Agarilytica rhodophyticola: one gene and its partner. The main gene of each other region encodes a partner of the protein of the gene in region 2 in a complex. Links are inferred from orthologs where the notes say so. Each region holds a gene or a part of one and is shown on either strand. Other genes may lie near its edges. The genes, in order: tsaD and tsaB.

Region 1 (7,928 bases), 2.3 Mb from region 2 along the record:
GCCTGCATCTTGATACTGTTTAAGAGAATCTTTTCTCTGTTTAGCTAGCTTATCGAGGACAGCGAGTACTCTAGCGTCGTCAAGCTCTATACGCTCGTCTACTTCAATGCGTTTGAATTCAGACATAACCATACGCAAAACAGCCAGGCGAGGCTTGTCTTTGGCGCGCATAGCATCTTTTACTGCGGAAGATATTTGAGCTTTGAGTTCACTGGCCATAAGAGCTGATTTCAACTTCTTCAGTATATTGTTATTTGATTGGCTTTTTCAGCCAGCTTAACCGACTTCACCGGTTCAAATAACTTGACCGGTTCAATCAATCTAAATCTTGTAATTGAGCAATACAGAATTTGACCTCGGTTAAGGTCAAATAAGGCGATCAATTAATACAGGCGCTGGAATTTGCGGTTTTCGCGTTGTACCTTTTTGGCGTGACGCTTAACGGCAGCTGCAGCTTTACGCTTACGAACAGATGTAGGCTTTTCATAGAATTCGCGACGACGTACTTCTGCAAGGATGCCTGCTTTCTCACATGAGCGCTTGAAGCGACGCAGGGCTACATCAAATGGTTCGTTTTCTTTCAGTTTTACTGAAGGCATATTTTTACCTGTGTTGGTTTAAATCGTTCATTCTGGTTGGCATATATTTATGCAATATAAAGCCAGCCTAAATTTTGGAGCGAGATTCTATACATATCGCCTTAAAGGCGCAAGGTATTTACTACTAATAATAGCCTCAGGAAGAGGATTTTCCTCGATTTGAATGTTCTTATCCGATGAAAAAGGTGTTAAGGTCGCGCTTTTTCTAGGCCTGTCCCCTTATTGCAGAAGCGCATAGTGGCAGGGTAAATATAGTTTTTTAAACGTGATAATAGCTTTGGTAGCATAAAAATGCGGGTACTTGGTATAGAAACATCATGTGACGAGACGGGTGTGGCTGTTTATGACAGTGAGCAGGGATTGTTAGCGCATGAACTCTACAGCCAAGTTGCTGTGCACAGTGAATACGGCGGCGTGGTGCCAGAGTTGGCCTCAAGGGATCATGTAAGAAAACTTATTCCGCTAATTGATCGGGTTCTGAATGCCGCAGATTCTCACGAAAAAATCGATGGTGTTGCCTATACTTCTGGCCCCGGTCTTATTGGCGCACTTCTGGTCGGTGCGAGTGTTGGTCGCTCCTTAGCATATTCGTTGGGCTGCCCCGCCATTGGTGTGCATCATATGGAAGGGCATCTATTGGCGCCTTTACTTGAGGAGAATCCTCCTGCTTTCCCTTTCGTTGCACTTTTAGTTTCTGGGGGCCATACCCAATTGGTGGAAGTTAAGAGCATTGGCGACTATACCTTATTGGGCGAATCCCTCGACGATGCCGCAGGAGAAGCATTTGATAAGACGGCGAAAATGCTGGATCTTGATTACCCTGGGGGCCCCAATGTTGCGCGTATCGCCGAAAAGGGGGATCGTGCACGTTTTACTTTTCCAAGGCCTATGACAGATCGGCCTGGTCTTGATTTTAGTTTTAGTGGCTTGAAAACTTTTACCCTTAATACGGTGACTAAGTATGCAGGCGATAACGGCTTGCCTGATGATCAGACCTGCGCTGATATTGCCGCTGCTTTTCAAGAGGCAGTGGTAGATACTTTAGTGATCAAATGCCGACGGGCACTTAAGCAATGTGGCATGAAAACATTAGTGATTGCTGGAGGGGTGAGCGCCAATACACGTTTACGAATTAAGTTGGAGCAGGCTTTGGCGAAAATAAATAGCCGAGTGTTTTACGCTCGTAATGAGTTTTGTACTGATAATGGTGCGATGATCGCTTTTGCCGGCTGCCAGCGTTTGCTTGGGGAGCAGCATTCAGCCTTAAATATAGACGTTAAACCCCGCTGGCCGCTCGATTCTTTGCCTAACACCTAGTTGTTGCAACAACTAGTAATGGTTATTGCAACATTGCCACTTTAAGGCTTTAGAGAAAAGTTTTATGGATACAGTTTTTATTGAAAATCTTGCGGTTAATGCCGTAGTCGGGATTTTTGATTGGGAGCGCGCAGTGCCCCAGCAGATCATCATCAATATCGAGATGGCCTCTGATGTTAGTAAGGCTGCGCAGTCAGAAAACATTAATGATGCGCTAGACTACAGTTTAGTGGCCAGGCGTACTTCAGAGTTCATTGTGAGTTCACAATTTTTATTACTTGAAACTTTGGCCGAGAAAACCACATCTTTAATTATGGCCGAGTTTAATGTGCCTTGGTTGAGGTTTAGCTGCACTAAAACTCAGGCTATGCGCAACGTCAGTGGTGTTGGTGTGCGTATTGAGCGAGGTGAGCGTCCAAATGGCTAAGGTCTTATTAGGTATCGGCAGCAACATTGATCCCGAAATTAACATTCGCAACGGTATCGAAGCTTTATCTTCTTGTCTTAAGCATATACTGTTGTCGCCTGTTTATGAAAGCCGTGCCATAGGGTTTACTGGTGATAATTTTTTAAACCTTGTGGTGGCTGGGCATACGCATTTACCTTTGGGTGAGTTTGCCACCGTGCTTCGGGATATAGAGTATCGCTTTGGAAGGGAGAGAGATGCATCTAAGTATTCTTCTCGCTATCTGGATATCGATATCCTGACCTACGATGATTTGGTTGGAGAATTTCACTCTATTGCACTGCCACGTGATGAAATTCTTAACCGTGCTTTTGTGTTAAAGCCTTTGGCTGATTTGGTGCCTGATGCTCTTCATCCGCAGGTGCAAAAAAACTATCGAGATTTATGGTGTGACTTTGATCAGGAAGGGCAGGATATTTGGTTAAGTCCTTTTTCTCCTGTATTAGATTATGATGAACTCGATCATCGAGAGGATTTAGTCGGTTAATAGGCAACGGGAATTGTTATTGCTGACTCTTAAATTCTTCGAGTTTTTCGATGCGTTGCTTTGCTATAGCATCTCCTAACGCTTTGCCGCTAAACCCCTGAGCCAATAGGGCTTGAGGGTTAACGGTACTGATCACCTCCAGAGCTTCTAGCAGATATCTTTCTTGCTTATACTTCCGCTCCTTTAATTTTTCTGTGCCCACCGCGTAGGACTTGCACGTAGTAAGTAAGTCTTTAAATCGTTCTGGTCGTCGCAGGCTATCGGTTTTCGTCAGTAAATCCAAAATATCTTCTGCTAACAGAGATAAAGCCCTGTCGACGTATTTATGAAATCGGATAACCAGACTGCAAAGTTCCCGATATTCATTGGGGATCATTAATTTTCCAGCTAACTCCGTTAGTTCCACTAGCTCTGGCGAAGGCTTGCCCATCGGGTTAGCTGTGGCATTTTGCTTATCTAAATCATGTAAAAGTGTTGCCAAACGTACAGTACTTTTATCACTTATACTGCATGCATAATTCAAAGCTCTCAGGGCGGGTGGCGAGAGCTGGGGTGGTTGCTCTGAAGTATGTAATGAAATTAAGTGGTCTATCTGGGGCATAATAACTTTCAACGCTCCACACTCATGTAATACCTCTAAAAATACATGAGGTGAGCGCTCGCCGAGGGCTCTGGAAAATTCTTTCCAGACGCGCTCTGACACCAAGTGAGCTACTTCTCCACTCGCTACCATCGTCCCCATAAGCGCTTTAGTTTCTTTGGCAATGGTAAAGCCTAAGTGATGATAGCGGCTAGCAAAGCGCGCGATACGTAAAACTCGTACTGGATCTTCACGAAAAGCTTCTGAAACGTGCCTCAGTACTCTGCGGTCAATATCGTTTTGGCCGTTGTAAGGGTCGACCAGCTCACCATTATCCAATTGTGCGATAGCATTGATGGTAATATCTCGGCGCCCTAGGTCTTCTTCTAGAGTGACTTCAGTCGAGGTATCAAAAGTAAAACCTTGATATCCATGTCCGGTTTTCCTTTCCGTTCTTGCCAAGGCATATTCGTCTTTGGTCTCTGGATGCAAAAAAACGGGAAAGTCTTTGCCTACGGGCGTAAAACCTTGAGCTTGCATTTGCTCCGGTGTTGCACCCACAACCACATAATCATATTCATTAGTAGGATATCCCAGTAATTTATCCCTGACAGCACCGCCTACTAGATAAACTTTCATTTTTTACTGTTGACCTTTATTGATGAATCGTACACACTCAATAGATATTTGCTTTAATTCTATTTTAAAAACACTTATTTAATAATTATGTCACACTTCACTATGTTTAAGACAATGGAGTGTGGTGTATTTGATATTTTTAATGCTCTGTATGTATAACATCTCGAGCGTAAATTAAAACTTAGGATTTTAATATTTTGCATTATTTAGCAGCAGTCAAACCCATGCAAGTGACACAGTCCTGGCGCCATCGTGCGTGGGTCTTGTGTTTACGTGCCTGCTGCGTGCTGATTTGATGTATTGATTTATATTTTTCTATCAAAAGGCCGCAGGTGAAAATCTGCGGCCTTTTTTGTTTTGGGCTTGGAGTTCATAAGCTATGAAAGTTGGAATGGCATATTTTTGTGTAGTGATGATTTGGTCTACCACTCCATTAGGTATTAAGTGGAGCAATAGCAGTTTATCGTTCACTGCGGCAATAGCATCAAGAATATTTTTTGCGCTTTGTATTTGTTTATTGCTGCTTGCTGTTTTGCGTCGTCGCTTGCCGTTAACCCGAAGTGATTTACGTGTTTATTTTGCAGGAGTAATAGGTGTCTTTCCTAATATGTTGATTGTGTATTGGTCTGCCCGATACATTCCATCTGGTTTGGCGTCGGTAATTTTTGGTTTATATCCGTTTATGGTGGGCTTTTTCTCTTACTTTATTTTAAAGGAGAATGTTTTTGATTGGCGTCGTGTTCTTGCTCTTGGCTGCGCTCTGCTCGGCCTAGGTGTGGTTAATATTGATCAGTTTAATATGGGAGGGAACGCGCTCTACGGTGCTTTGGGGATGTTAAGTTCTACGATACTTTTCGGTTTAAGTTCCGTGTGGCTAAAGAGAATCGGAGCAAATATGGATCCACTTCAGCAAACATCTGGTGTTCTACTCTTTGCAGCACCTTTATTCATCTTGAGCTGGTGTTTGTTCGATGGTGAAGTGCCGCAAGCTATTGATCAACGTTCACTTATTGGCATTTCGTATCTTGTTATATGCGGTTCGGTACTAGGAGGTATGCTATTTTTCTATGTGCTAAAAAATTGCAGTGTAGCATCGGTCGGAGTGATTATGTTGATTACGCCAATATTTTCGTTATGTGTTGGCACACTTGTGGATGATGAAAAATTTTCTTTATCGACAATATTAGGATGTGGACTCATTATTTTTTCTTTAGCTATTTATCAAAACCTTTTTAAGTATGCAAAGAAATATCTGTTTTCACGCTGGCGTTTCCATGGGGCTTAGGGCCCCCATTTAATAATTATACTGGCATTGCCGTTTCCTGCATTTCTGGGGTAGGACATGAAAAGCTCTGTTTGGTTTTTCCGCCTTCGATAGAATGTAAATGAACATCAAATCCCCATAGGCGATGGATATGTCTCAATACCTCTTCAGTGTTTTCAGGCTCTAATGGGTTGCGATTAAATCGTGAGTGGTGGAGTGTCAATGAACGGTCTCCTCGCACATCCACATTATAGACTTGAATATTGGGTTCGCGGTTGCCCAGATTGTATTGTGCTGATAAATTTTCTCGTACTTGCTGATAGCCGCTGCTGTCGTGAATAGCGGTGACTTCGATATCTTTTTGTAAATCATCATCCACGATGGTAAACAATTTAAGATCACGCATCAGCTTAGGGGAAAGAAACTGTAAGATAAAACTTTCATCTTTGAAATTACGCATGGCAAAGTCGAGGGTTTCCAACCAGTTGGCACCGGCAATATCGGGAAACCATTCTTTGTCTTCCTTGGTCGGGTTTTCACATATACGGCGGATGTCGGTCATCATATGAAAGCCCAGTGTATAGGGGTTTATGCCAGAAAAATATTGGCTATTATACGGCGGTTGATAGATCACACCACTGTGGGATTGCATGAATTCAAGCATAAATCCATCTGTGACCAAACCCCGGTCATACATGGTGTTTAATATTAAGTGATGCCAAAAACACGCCCAGCCTTCGTTCATTACTTGAGTTTGACGTTGAGGATAAAAATATTGGGCAATTTTTCTTACAATGCGTACGACTTCTCTTTGCCAAGGTTCTAATAGGGGCGCATTTTTTTCAAAGAAGTAGAGCAGGTTTTCCTGTGGATCCTTTGGAAAGCGGTCTTGCTCTTGTTGCTCTGCTTCTTGTTCCTGGCTTGGTATGGTTCGCCACAAATCATTAACTTGCTTTTGTAAATAGATTTCCCGCTCTTTCTGGCGTTCGCTTTCCTCAAGTGGCGATAAAGGGTAGGGACGTTTGTAGCGGTCGACACCATAGTTCATCAAGGCGTGACAAGAATCTAAGATTGCCTCCACTGCATCTACACCGTGACGTTCCTCGCACTCAGCAATGTAGTTTTTAGCAAATACTAGGTAGTCGATAATAGATGAGGCATCTGTCCAAGCGCGAAATAGATAATTGCCCTTAAAAAAAGAATTGTGGCCATAAGAGGCGTGAGCAATAACCAATGCCTGCATCATCATGGTGTTTTCTTCCATTAAATAAGCAATACAGGGGTCGGAGTTTATGACTATCTCATAGGCAAGGCCCATTTGACCGCGTTTATACGATTGTTCGACACCTAAAAATTGTTTCCCGTAAGACCAATGGTTATAGCCTATTGGCATGCCAACCGATGAATAAGCATCCATCATCTGCTCAGAATTAATCACTTCGATTTGATTAGGGTAGGTATCGAGTTTAAATTCTTCTGCAATTAGACTTATTTCGTAGTTATATTTTTCCAGTAAGTCAAATGTCCACTCTGAACCTGTCGAAATCGGTTTGCGTTTCTTCATAGGGTTTTCTTCTGAAATAGTTGGCGGAAAACAGGGTAGATATCACTAGAATCAACCAACTGTTTCATTGCGAAGGTATCGGGAAAGTCGCTGAGAACTTTTTCGTAAGCATACCAAAGCGCCTGGTGTTCCCGTGAGGTAATTTCGATATAAGAAAAATATTGCAGCTTTTGTAGTAACTTATCAGCAAGTAAACGATAGCACACTGTAGAATCGTCATTCCAGTTATCGCCATCTGAGGCTTGTGCACCATATATATTCCATTGGCTAGGCGGATAACGATTTTGTAGTATTTCGTCCATTAAATATAAGGCACTTGATACGATTGTACCTCCGGTCTCTCGGCTGTAGAAGAATTCTTCTTCGTCCACTTCTTTTGCACTGGTATGATGACGAATAAATACCACTTCGGTATGTTCGTAGTTACGTTGTAAAAATAAGTAGAGTAATAGAAAAAAACGTTTGGCAATATCTTTGGTGTTTTGATCCATCGAGCCTGAGACATCCATGATGCAAAACATCACCGCACGAGAATGCGGTATCGGGTGTTTCACGTGCAAATTGTATTTGAGGTCAAAGTCGTCGAGCCAAGGTACGCGTTTGATTTTTTTAGCTAAGGCTTCGATATCATGCTTTAATGCTCGAATGCGATCGAAGTCCAGCTCGCTGTTTTCTTTCTCTAATTCTGCCAATTGTTCTTGTAGTGTTCTGAGCTTCTTTTTTTTACTGCCGGTGAGTGCTATTCGTCTAGAATTCGCCGAGCGTAATGAGCGAACAATATTAATTTTTCCTGGCGAACCTTCATTGCTGATACCGGCGCGACGCATTTCGAATTCGTCAATTCCCGCCAGTTGACGTTTCACCAGATTGGGAAGCTCAAGATCTTCGAACATAAAATCTAGAAATTCTTCCTGGGTGATCTGAAAGACAAATTCATCCATGCCTTCACCAGAATCACTGGCGCCAGGGCCTCCACCTCCTTGACCCTGACCACCCGGTGGGCGCGGTATAT
Region 2 (7,878 bases):
CAATCCCGTTAGCAAATTCTTTGCGCATATAGTCGGTTTGGGATGTATCGGCAAAGGCCTCCCAAATCTGAAAAACCGTTGAATCGCTTGTATCTTTAGGCTCGCCGGGTTCAAGTAAATTCGTTTTAATTTTATTAATATGCTTTTTGAGCTGCTTTTGGCCTAAAAAAAGAGGAATAGTATTATTGTAACTTTTACTCATTTTACGGCCATCTAAACCATTTAGCAGAGCAACACTATCATCAACCACTGTTTCTGGAAGCTTAAAAACTTCCCCGTAAGTATGATTGAAGCGTTGTGCAATATCTCGGGCAATTTCCAAGTGTTGCGTTTGGTCTCGACCGACAGGCACCTTATCTGCATTGAACATAAGAATATCAGCAGCCATTAACACCGGATAGCTAAACAGCCCCATGGTAATACCAAAGTCAGCATCTTCCCCATTATTAGCATTGTTATCAACCGCATCTTTATAAGCATGGGCACGATTCATCAAACCTTTAGCAGTCATACAAGTGAGAATCCAACACAATTCACTGATTTCTGGAACATCGGATTGACGATAAAAAACCGTTTTATCAGGGTCGAGGCCTAGAGCTAGCCAAGTGGCTGCAATTTCTTTAGTGGATTGATTAATTTGCTCAGGCTGCTGGCACTTGATCAAGGCATGCAAGTCAGCAAGAAACAAAAATGACTCCACATTGTCATTTTTACTCGATGCAATTGCTGGTCGAATAGCACCCACATAATTCCCCAGATGCGGCGTACCTGTGGTAGTAATGCCTGTTAAAATTCGTTCTTTTGTCATTTATTCACCCATGATCCGTAATTCACTAGAGCAAAACGCTAGTGCAGGCATAATACCTTTCCACAACACTATTGGAAATGCATAGGCCGCAATTTCCAATAGTGCTGCCATCAAACAATGGGGACTTTGTTATGACATGCCATGGCAGCAACTTACTATGGCTAAACTCATGCACTGTTCACTAAACTGGCAAACAGTTGCTCATATTCTGTCGCTAAGTTATCCATATAAAATCTACTCACATCGGCATGAGGAATATTTTCAGACGCAAGAAAATATTGAACTTTTTGTGCCATGGATTGCGCCTCTACTGTAAGGTCACTATCACTGGCATAGCGGTAACGATCATCAAACATCTCACAATATGCCAAGCGATCAGGAACAATGGGGATACATTCTCGGGCGACAGCCTCTAATACAGAGAGCCCTTGAAAATCATGCTCAGCAGTGGAGAGCACGAAATGGCTCTGCTCAAGAAGCTGGTGGTACTCCTTAATATCCTTAAGATAGCCCCACTGCCCCAACCAACCGCGCTTGGATAACTCGGCTTTGATCTTTTCAAACTCCGGAGGAACTTGCCTAAAACTTTGCCCAACTACATGTAAAGTCAACGCGGTTTGCGCAGGCATTGCTTGTATAAAAGCCAGCAGCCGTTGACAGCCCTTGTCATATTCCCAGCGATGGTTCCATACTAACTGATATTGTTTTTGCCCGTGATTAGTTAGCATGTTAAGGCTTCTATTATTAGCCGGCATTTTATTAACCGAGCTGGTGTTAATCGATCTTGGATTAACCAACCCTGGATTAACCAATATGGTGCCTCGGTAAGCAATTGGCACTGCTAACACGCTGGATTTTTTCTCTAACTTAACAAGCAAATTCGGTGGTACAGCATCAGGGAATCTTTTTAATAGTTGTTTTAATCCGCTAAAAAAAGAATCACGATTGTAACAACTATTAAAGCTCAGATGATTAGCCGCCAAGCTGCTGTATATTTGCACCATGATCGGCTCAATGTTTTGACGCTGTTCGGCTTTATTAGACAATGGATAGGCAACTTGATTCTCATGAAAGTACAATAGTGTAGGAATAGCCGCCAGAGAGGGCAATAAACCTCTTAGAGTAGCGAGATCCGTCATGGACGTGGCGATGCAAAGATCATACTCCTGCTGCAAGACGTGCTGCTGTTGCTGCGACCAAGTCAGGCTATTGCTGCGAATACGCCAATTAAAATAGCGGGCGGGCAAGGTGAGCACAGTCCAGTTATAGCCACTAAAATGCGCTTTTAATAAACGCCACCAATATTGGTGGCTATTGGCATCATAAGGAGATAAAAGAAGGATTTTCACTTCTTATGTTAGTCGATCAAAGAAAAATCATTCAAAACTACAACAAAATGCTTATCGATTCTCGCTTTGCGCCCTTAGGATATAGGCATCAAAACCAGCTTGGCAGAGTAAGTGTGCGGCAATATCTGCGCGGCTACCAGCATCATCAGGCACCACATAAGCACACGACTTCGCCAACTCATTAATCGATGAGCGCAAACGCGCAAGGGGAACGTTAATGCTACCTGGAACATGATTCATTCTGTATTCCATAGGCATTTTAACATCGAGCATTTTATGCGGCTTACCTAGTGTTCCAAGCTCATCTTGCTCAACATATTGCAAGACAGGCTCTTTTAAAAGCGCCTCAAAATCTTGTGCGTCGAGTTTTTTTAAGTGGCCAGATTCAGTCATAGTAATCGTGGCATTTCTCGGCGTATTACCAAGTAGAGCTTCTTCGCCAAAATAACTTCCGGGTTCTAATACCACATCCACACTCTCGGAGCGATTTGTCACCCTGGCACGACCGGAGGCTAACACATAGAAGAAGTCGCCCTTTTCACCCTCTTTAATCACGACCTCTTTAGCTTCAGCGGGCACATCCTTGAAGCGCAAAAATAAATCTTGTACTTGTGTTAAGGGAATTTTTGTAAATAAGGGGGATTGCAACAGTGAGGACATCCAGTCGGTAGCATCATGATCGGCAATATTGCTAACCTCAATCTCACCTGTCACCATTTCAGTGTCGTCGCTTTCATTGGCGTAGGCAGCAGATTCCCGCCAAGAAACAATACGATCGAGCATTTCCAACTCTATGGTGAAAGCTTCAACGCCTGACTTAGCAATACAGGAACACACCGTTGGCGACTCAAGATTTAGCGCATTAGTCACTTTAGCGGTATTAGCTTCTACAGGAGTGGATTCGAAACGAGCATCGATAAGATCAACCCGCCCTGAAATCAAATAGTAACGTTCCGCTACAGAGCGGTTGCGTTTAAATAACATATCACCTTTATTGAAAGTCTTGAGGGATATGTGTTTGAGCGCATCCTCGAGATATTTGTCCTCTATTTCACTAAACGGAACAAATTTCTTAAGTGCATTAATATCCAATGTCAACAACCTCTTGTCTAATCGACGTTATTATGAAACTAAAATTAACAAAACAGATAAGACTCCTTCAATTGCAATAATATCCATACATCTAAGACGCTATTTATTTTACCCCGATATTGCGACTTTTTCAGCGTTATAAAAGCGACTCAATAGACGGTGTAGATAATTAATATCATCTTTTCCAGCTAATTCCCTAATTGAGTGCATGGCAAAGGTGGCAACACCGAGGTCTAGAGTTTTTATACCTATTTGTGAAGATGTTAAAGGCCCAATAGTACTACCACATCGCATATCAGCCCGCGTAACATAAGTTTGCACTGGCACTTTCGGTTCCATGCTAGCTAGTTGCTTGACAAAAGCAGCACTGTGAGACGAAGTCGCATAGCTTTGATTAGCGTCGAACTTAAGTACGGGCCCAGCATTCAGCTGTGGGCCATGATTTTCATCGTGTCTATTCACATAATTGGGGTGAATTCCATGGGCATTATCTACCGACAGCATCAACGAGCGTCTTATTGCCACTTGGCGCTCTTGCTCTTGGGGATAAAGCCGGGCGAGTAGATCTTTTACAACAGTCCCTAGTGCTCCGATGTCCGATTGGCTACCTACTTCTTCATGGTCATTACATACCATAATAGATGTATATTGATTGTCCGCATTGGCAAGGGCATGCATACCAACAAAGCTGCTTAACAAATTATCAAGCCTGGCACTGGCAAGAAACTCTTGGTGAAGACCAATGGTATTAGCTCCTTGTGTATCATAAAAACTCAAGTCAAAATCTAATACTTCTTTAGCATCGCTGATACCATCCTCATGCAGCTTTTCAAGTAGCATTGTGCGCAAAGAAAAATCGTTACTCCCTTGGAACAAAATAGGATTCATATCTGTTTGAGGATTAATGCTGCGCTTTTTATTCGCTTCACGATCTAGATGTATCGCTAAGCTTGGTATGACGGCAATGGGATCACGATAATTAATACAAGTACAGGTCAATTCGCCACTATCTCGTAAGAAACACACTTTACCAGCTAAAGACAAATCACGATCAAACCAAGGGTTAAGTAAGGCGCCACCGTATACCTCAATGCCCAACTGCTGATAGCCTTTGATATTTTTTTCAGGCTGAGGCTTTAGCTTGATACAGGGACTATCGGTATGGGCACCAACTAAGCGAATACCTTTACTTACTGAATTATCTAAGCCCCAAACAAAGCCCACAATGGTAGAATCTGAACGCACAAAATAGTAACGCTGGCCTAGCGTCAAATCCCAGAATTCATCTTCTTTTAACTCAGAAAAACCCTTATCTACAAGCATTTGCGCTATTTGAGCGGTCGCATGATAAGGTGTTGGAGACGCATTTAAAAAGTCTATTAAGGCATCACGAATATATTGTTCACTCATTCAATCAATCGCTCTTAAATGATTAACACTATAAGAATAGCTCCGAGTATTATCCGATATATAACAAATGGCATCATGCCCAAACGGTTAATAAAGCTCAAAAAATAGTAAATACAAAGATAAGCACTGACGGCTGACACAGCAATACCAATAAAGATGCTTTGCCAGTCAACGGCGCTTTGCTCTACTAAACCAATACCTTTATAAGCGCCACTGATCAAAATAATAGGAATAGAAAGTAGAAATGAAAAACGCGCAGCATCTGTTCTTGAAAACCCAAGAAATAAAGCTGCTGTGATAGTAATACCTGAGCGCGAAGTACCGGGAATTAGTGCTAAAGCTTGGGCAAAACCAACCACCAAAGCAGCCGTGAGCGTCATCGATACCAGTGTTTTATTCGCCCTATCCGATCGCTTGTCAGCCAAAGCCAAGAGAATACCAAAGACTATGGTAGTTGCAGCGATGACGCTAATGGAACGCAAATGCGCCTCAATAATATCGTTCATCAGCAAGCCAAAAAGACAGGCGGGCACGGTGGCCAAGGCAATCATCCACGCCAAACGCCCATCGTCATTCAAACCTTTGCCCACGAGTGACAACGACCAGCCGGATAATAAATCGAGTACATCTTTCCGAAAATAGACGATAACCGCCATTAACGTTCCCACATGTACAGCCACATCAAATGCTAATCCCTGATCAGGCCAGCCGAGAACTTCCTTGGGCAAGATTAAGTGGGCTGAACTAGAGATAGGCAAGAATTCTGTAATACCTTGAATCAAGGCAAGGATAATAACGTGAATAAGATCCATGGTTTAATCAAATCCTGATTAAATGGGTTGCTCTTTTCGAATGCGTGTTCGTTTCACCCAGGTGACTTCGTTACGTAAATATAAAGGCTCAATACTGGCAGCACTGAACTCTGATAAAGGCTTTTGATGATGCTGATACTGCTCAACCAAATCGAGCATAGCTGCCGCATTTGGTAACAATTTTGAATCACAAACCTCTACATTAACTGCGTTAGGCACCAGCCAACCATGGCCGGCACCAATACAAGAAGTATCGAGCTGCTGTATATATGTATTCAGCTCATCAATACTGCTGACTCTAGGACGCAACACTTCACTAATAGTATCGATACCATAAACATATGCCGCCCAATAAACCTCATCCATTCGGGCATCAAGGCAGGGCAAGATAATCGTCCCATGATCTGGTTTGCCACTAGTAGATTGAGTACTGGCGATAGCACGCCAAGCCAATGTTTCAAGAGAGGAAAAGCCGATAACGGGTAGCTTTGCACCATAGGCCAAGCCTTGCACAACACCGATACCGATACGTATTCCGGTAAACGACCCCGGCCCAAGAGAAACCACTATGGCCTGGAGCTCAGGCAATGAAATACCAGCCTCAGACAGGATATTATCTACCATCGGCAATAGCACATTAGCATGGGATTTTGGCGTCTCGCAGACATCAGCCAGGCGCTGCCCGTCAACACAAAGCGCCACAGAACAATGCTCTGTTGACGCGTCAATTGCCAATATTCGGTTGAGGCTATCCATGATATTTAACTAGCAATACTTAAGGAGTATATGCCCGTCATGTGAGCACTATGATTTGAGTGCTTCTACAACTTTTGTACGGATTTCATCGAGGGCACCAACACCACCCACCTGACGGAAAACAATACCTTCAGCATTTTTGTAGTACTCAACTAAAGGTTCAGTTTGTGTGTGATAGATATCTAAACGATTGCGAACAGTTTCTTCTTTGTCATCGTCACGTAATATAAGAGGTTCACCAGTCTCGTCGTCAATGCCTTCTTCACGTGGCGGATTATGAACAATATGATAAACCCGTCCAGATGCTTCATGCATACGCCGCCCACTTAAGCGAGAGATGATTTCTTCGTCTTCGACAAAAATTTCCAGTACATGATCAATAGGAATACCTGAAGCTGTTAATGCTTCGGCTTGAGGAAGAGTGCGAGGAAAGCCGTCGAACAAGAACCCGTCTTTGCAATCGTCTTGAGCAATTCGCTCTTTGACCAAGTCAATCATAAGGTCGTCGGACACCAATGCTCCTGAAGCCATAACATCCTTAACTTTAAGGCCCAGCGGAGTCCCAGCCTTAACTGCAGCTCTGAGCATGTCTCCTGTGGAGATCTGCGGAATGCCAAAAGCTTCCATAATAAACTTAGCCTGGGTTCCTTTACCGGCTCCGGGAGCTCCTAACAAAATTACACGCATGAAAATTCCTCTAATTATATATATTTAGCACTGATAACGGATGTTAGGCGAACTGACGATGCCAGCTCGATTTTCGTCTGTAACATATGGGCGGCATACGATACACATCCAACAGAGGATAAACAAGGATTTACTTAGGGCCTAAGACCAATAGTGTATGCTAACAGGATCGATCATAACGTTTTCGCAACGTAACTTAGTTGTAAGTTAGGTAACAATATCTAAAGTTTACTTGTACGGCGGGCGCTCTCTACACAAAAACTATACGGCTCGATCAGCCAGCTTACTCACTGTCTTTCGCTAGCTGCCAAAAGCCTTCGAGCTCCTCGGCGCTGTATTGGCTTTTACCTTGCGCCCCCATCTGCTTATGTACTTGATTGAAGCGTCGCTCAAATTTACTGTTAGCCACCCTCATGAGGGCTTCAGGGTCTTGCCCTAAATGGCGAGCAAGATTGACACAGCTGAACATTACATCGCCTAACTCATTAGCTATTTCAGCACTGTCTTGTTTAGCCATGGCCTCTTGCAACTCATCCACTTCTTCTTTGATTTTATCCAACACCTGCTCGCTACAGGCCCAATCAAAGCCTACTTTTGCTGCACGTTTTTGTAACTTTACGCCTCGTGTTAGCGCTGGTAAGGATCTTGGAACATCGTCGAAAATACCACCACTGCCCTTATTTTTTCGTTCTTGTTGCTTGATCGCTTCCCATGAGGCGTTAATGCTCGTATCGTCCGCCACCTGCCCTGCTTCACGTTTGCTTTCCAGTGTGCCCTGTGGAAAAACATGAGGGTGGCGACGAATCAATTTTGCTGTCAGTTCGTCGACAACATCGGCAAAAGAAAAACGGTTTTCTTCATTGGCAAGCTGCCCGTAAAAGATGACTTGAAAGAGTAAATCCCCTAGTTCTTCTTTTAAATGCTGATAATCTTCTCGCTCAATGGCATCGACAACTTCATAAGC

The links.
Region 1: the proteins of tsaB (region 2) and tsaD are in contact, whole or in part, in a solved structure (PDB 4WQ4), measured with the Escherichia coli proteins. The link is inferred for Agarilytica rhodophyticola from one-to-one orthologs.

What each region holds. Positions count from the first base shown.
Region 1 is NZ_CP020038.1:2,176,960-2,184,887, forward strand. Bases 1-2,903 are described here. They hold tsaD (tRNA (adenosine(37)-N6)-threonylcarbamoyltransferase complex transferase subunit TsaD), read left to right. Parts: upstream 1-890; coding sequence 891-1,916; downstream 1,917-2,903. Other genes in these bases: BVC89_RS09205 (GatB/YqeY domain-containing protein), read right to left, coding at 1-219; rpsU (30S ribosomal protein S21), read right to left, coding at 384-599; folB (dihydroneopterin aldolase), read left to right, coding at 1,981-2,343; folK (2-amino-4-hydroxy-6-hydroxymethyldihydropteridine diphosphokinase), read left to right, coding at 2,336-2,869; BVC89_RS09230 (multifunctional CCA addition/repair protein), read right to left, coding at 2,886-2,903. In the rest of the region: more of BVC89_RS09230, read right to left, coding at 2,904-4,088; BVC89_RS09235 (DMT family transporter), read left to right, coding at 4,468-5,373; BVC89_RS09240 (SpoVR family protein), read right to left, coding at 5,390-6,916; BVC89_RS09245 (YeaH/YhbH family protein), read right to left, coding at 6,913-7,928.
Region 2 is NZ_CP020038.1:4,499,918-4,507,795, forward strand. Bases 4,359-7,211 are described here. They hold tsaB (tRNA (adenosine(37)-N6)-threonylcarbamoyltransferase complex dimerization subunit type 1 TsaB), read right to left. Parts: upstream 6,228-7,211; coding sequence 5,490-6,227; downstream 4,359-5,489. Other genes in these bases: BVC89_RS18775 (M18 family aminopeptidase), read right to left, coding at 4,359-4,659; BVC89_RS18780 (undecaprenyl-diphosphate phosphatase), read right to left, coding at 4,674-5,471; adk (adenylate kinase), read right to left, coding at 6,276-6,914; mazG (nucleoside triphosphate pyrophosphohydrolase), read right to left, coding at 7,198-7,211. Also shown: BVC89_RS18760 (tryptophan--tRNA ligase), read right to left, coding at 1-808; BVC89_RS18765 (tRNA-queuosine alpha-mannosyltransferase domain-containing protein), read right to left, coding at 976-2,157; BVC89_RS18770 (cyclic nucleotide-binding domain-containing protein), read right to left, coding at 2,209-3,249; more of BVC89_RS18775, read right to left, coding at 3,358-4,358; more of mazG, read right to left, coding at 7,212-7,878. UniProt on the Escherichia coli protein: Required for the formation of a threonylcarbamoyl group on adenosine at position 37 (t(6)A37) in tRNAs that read codons beginning with adenine.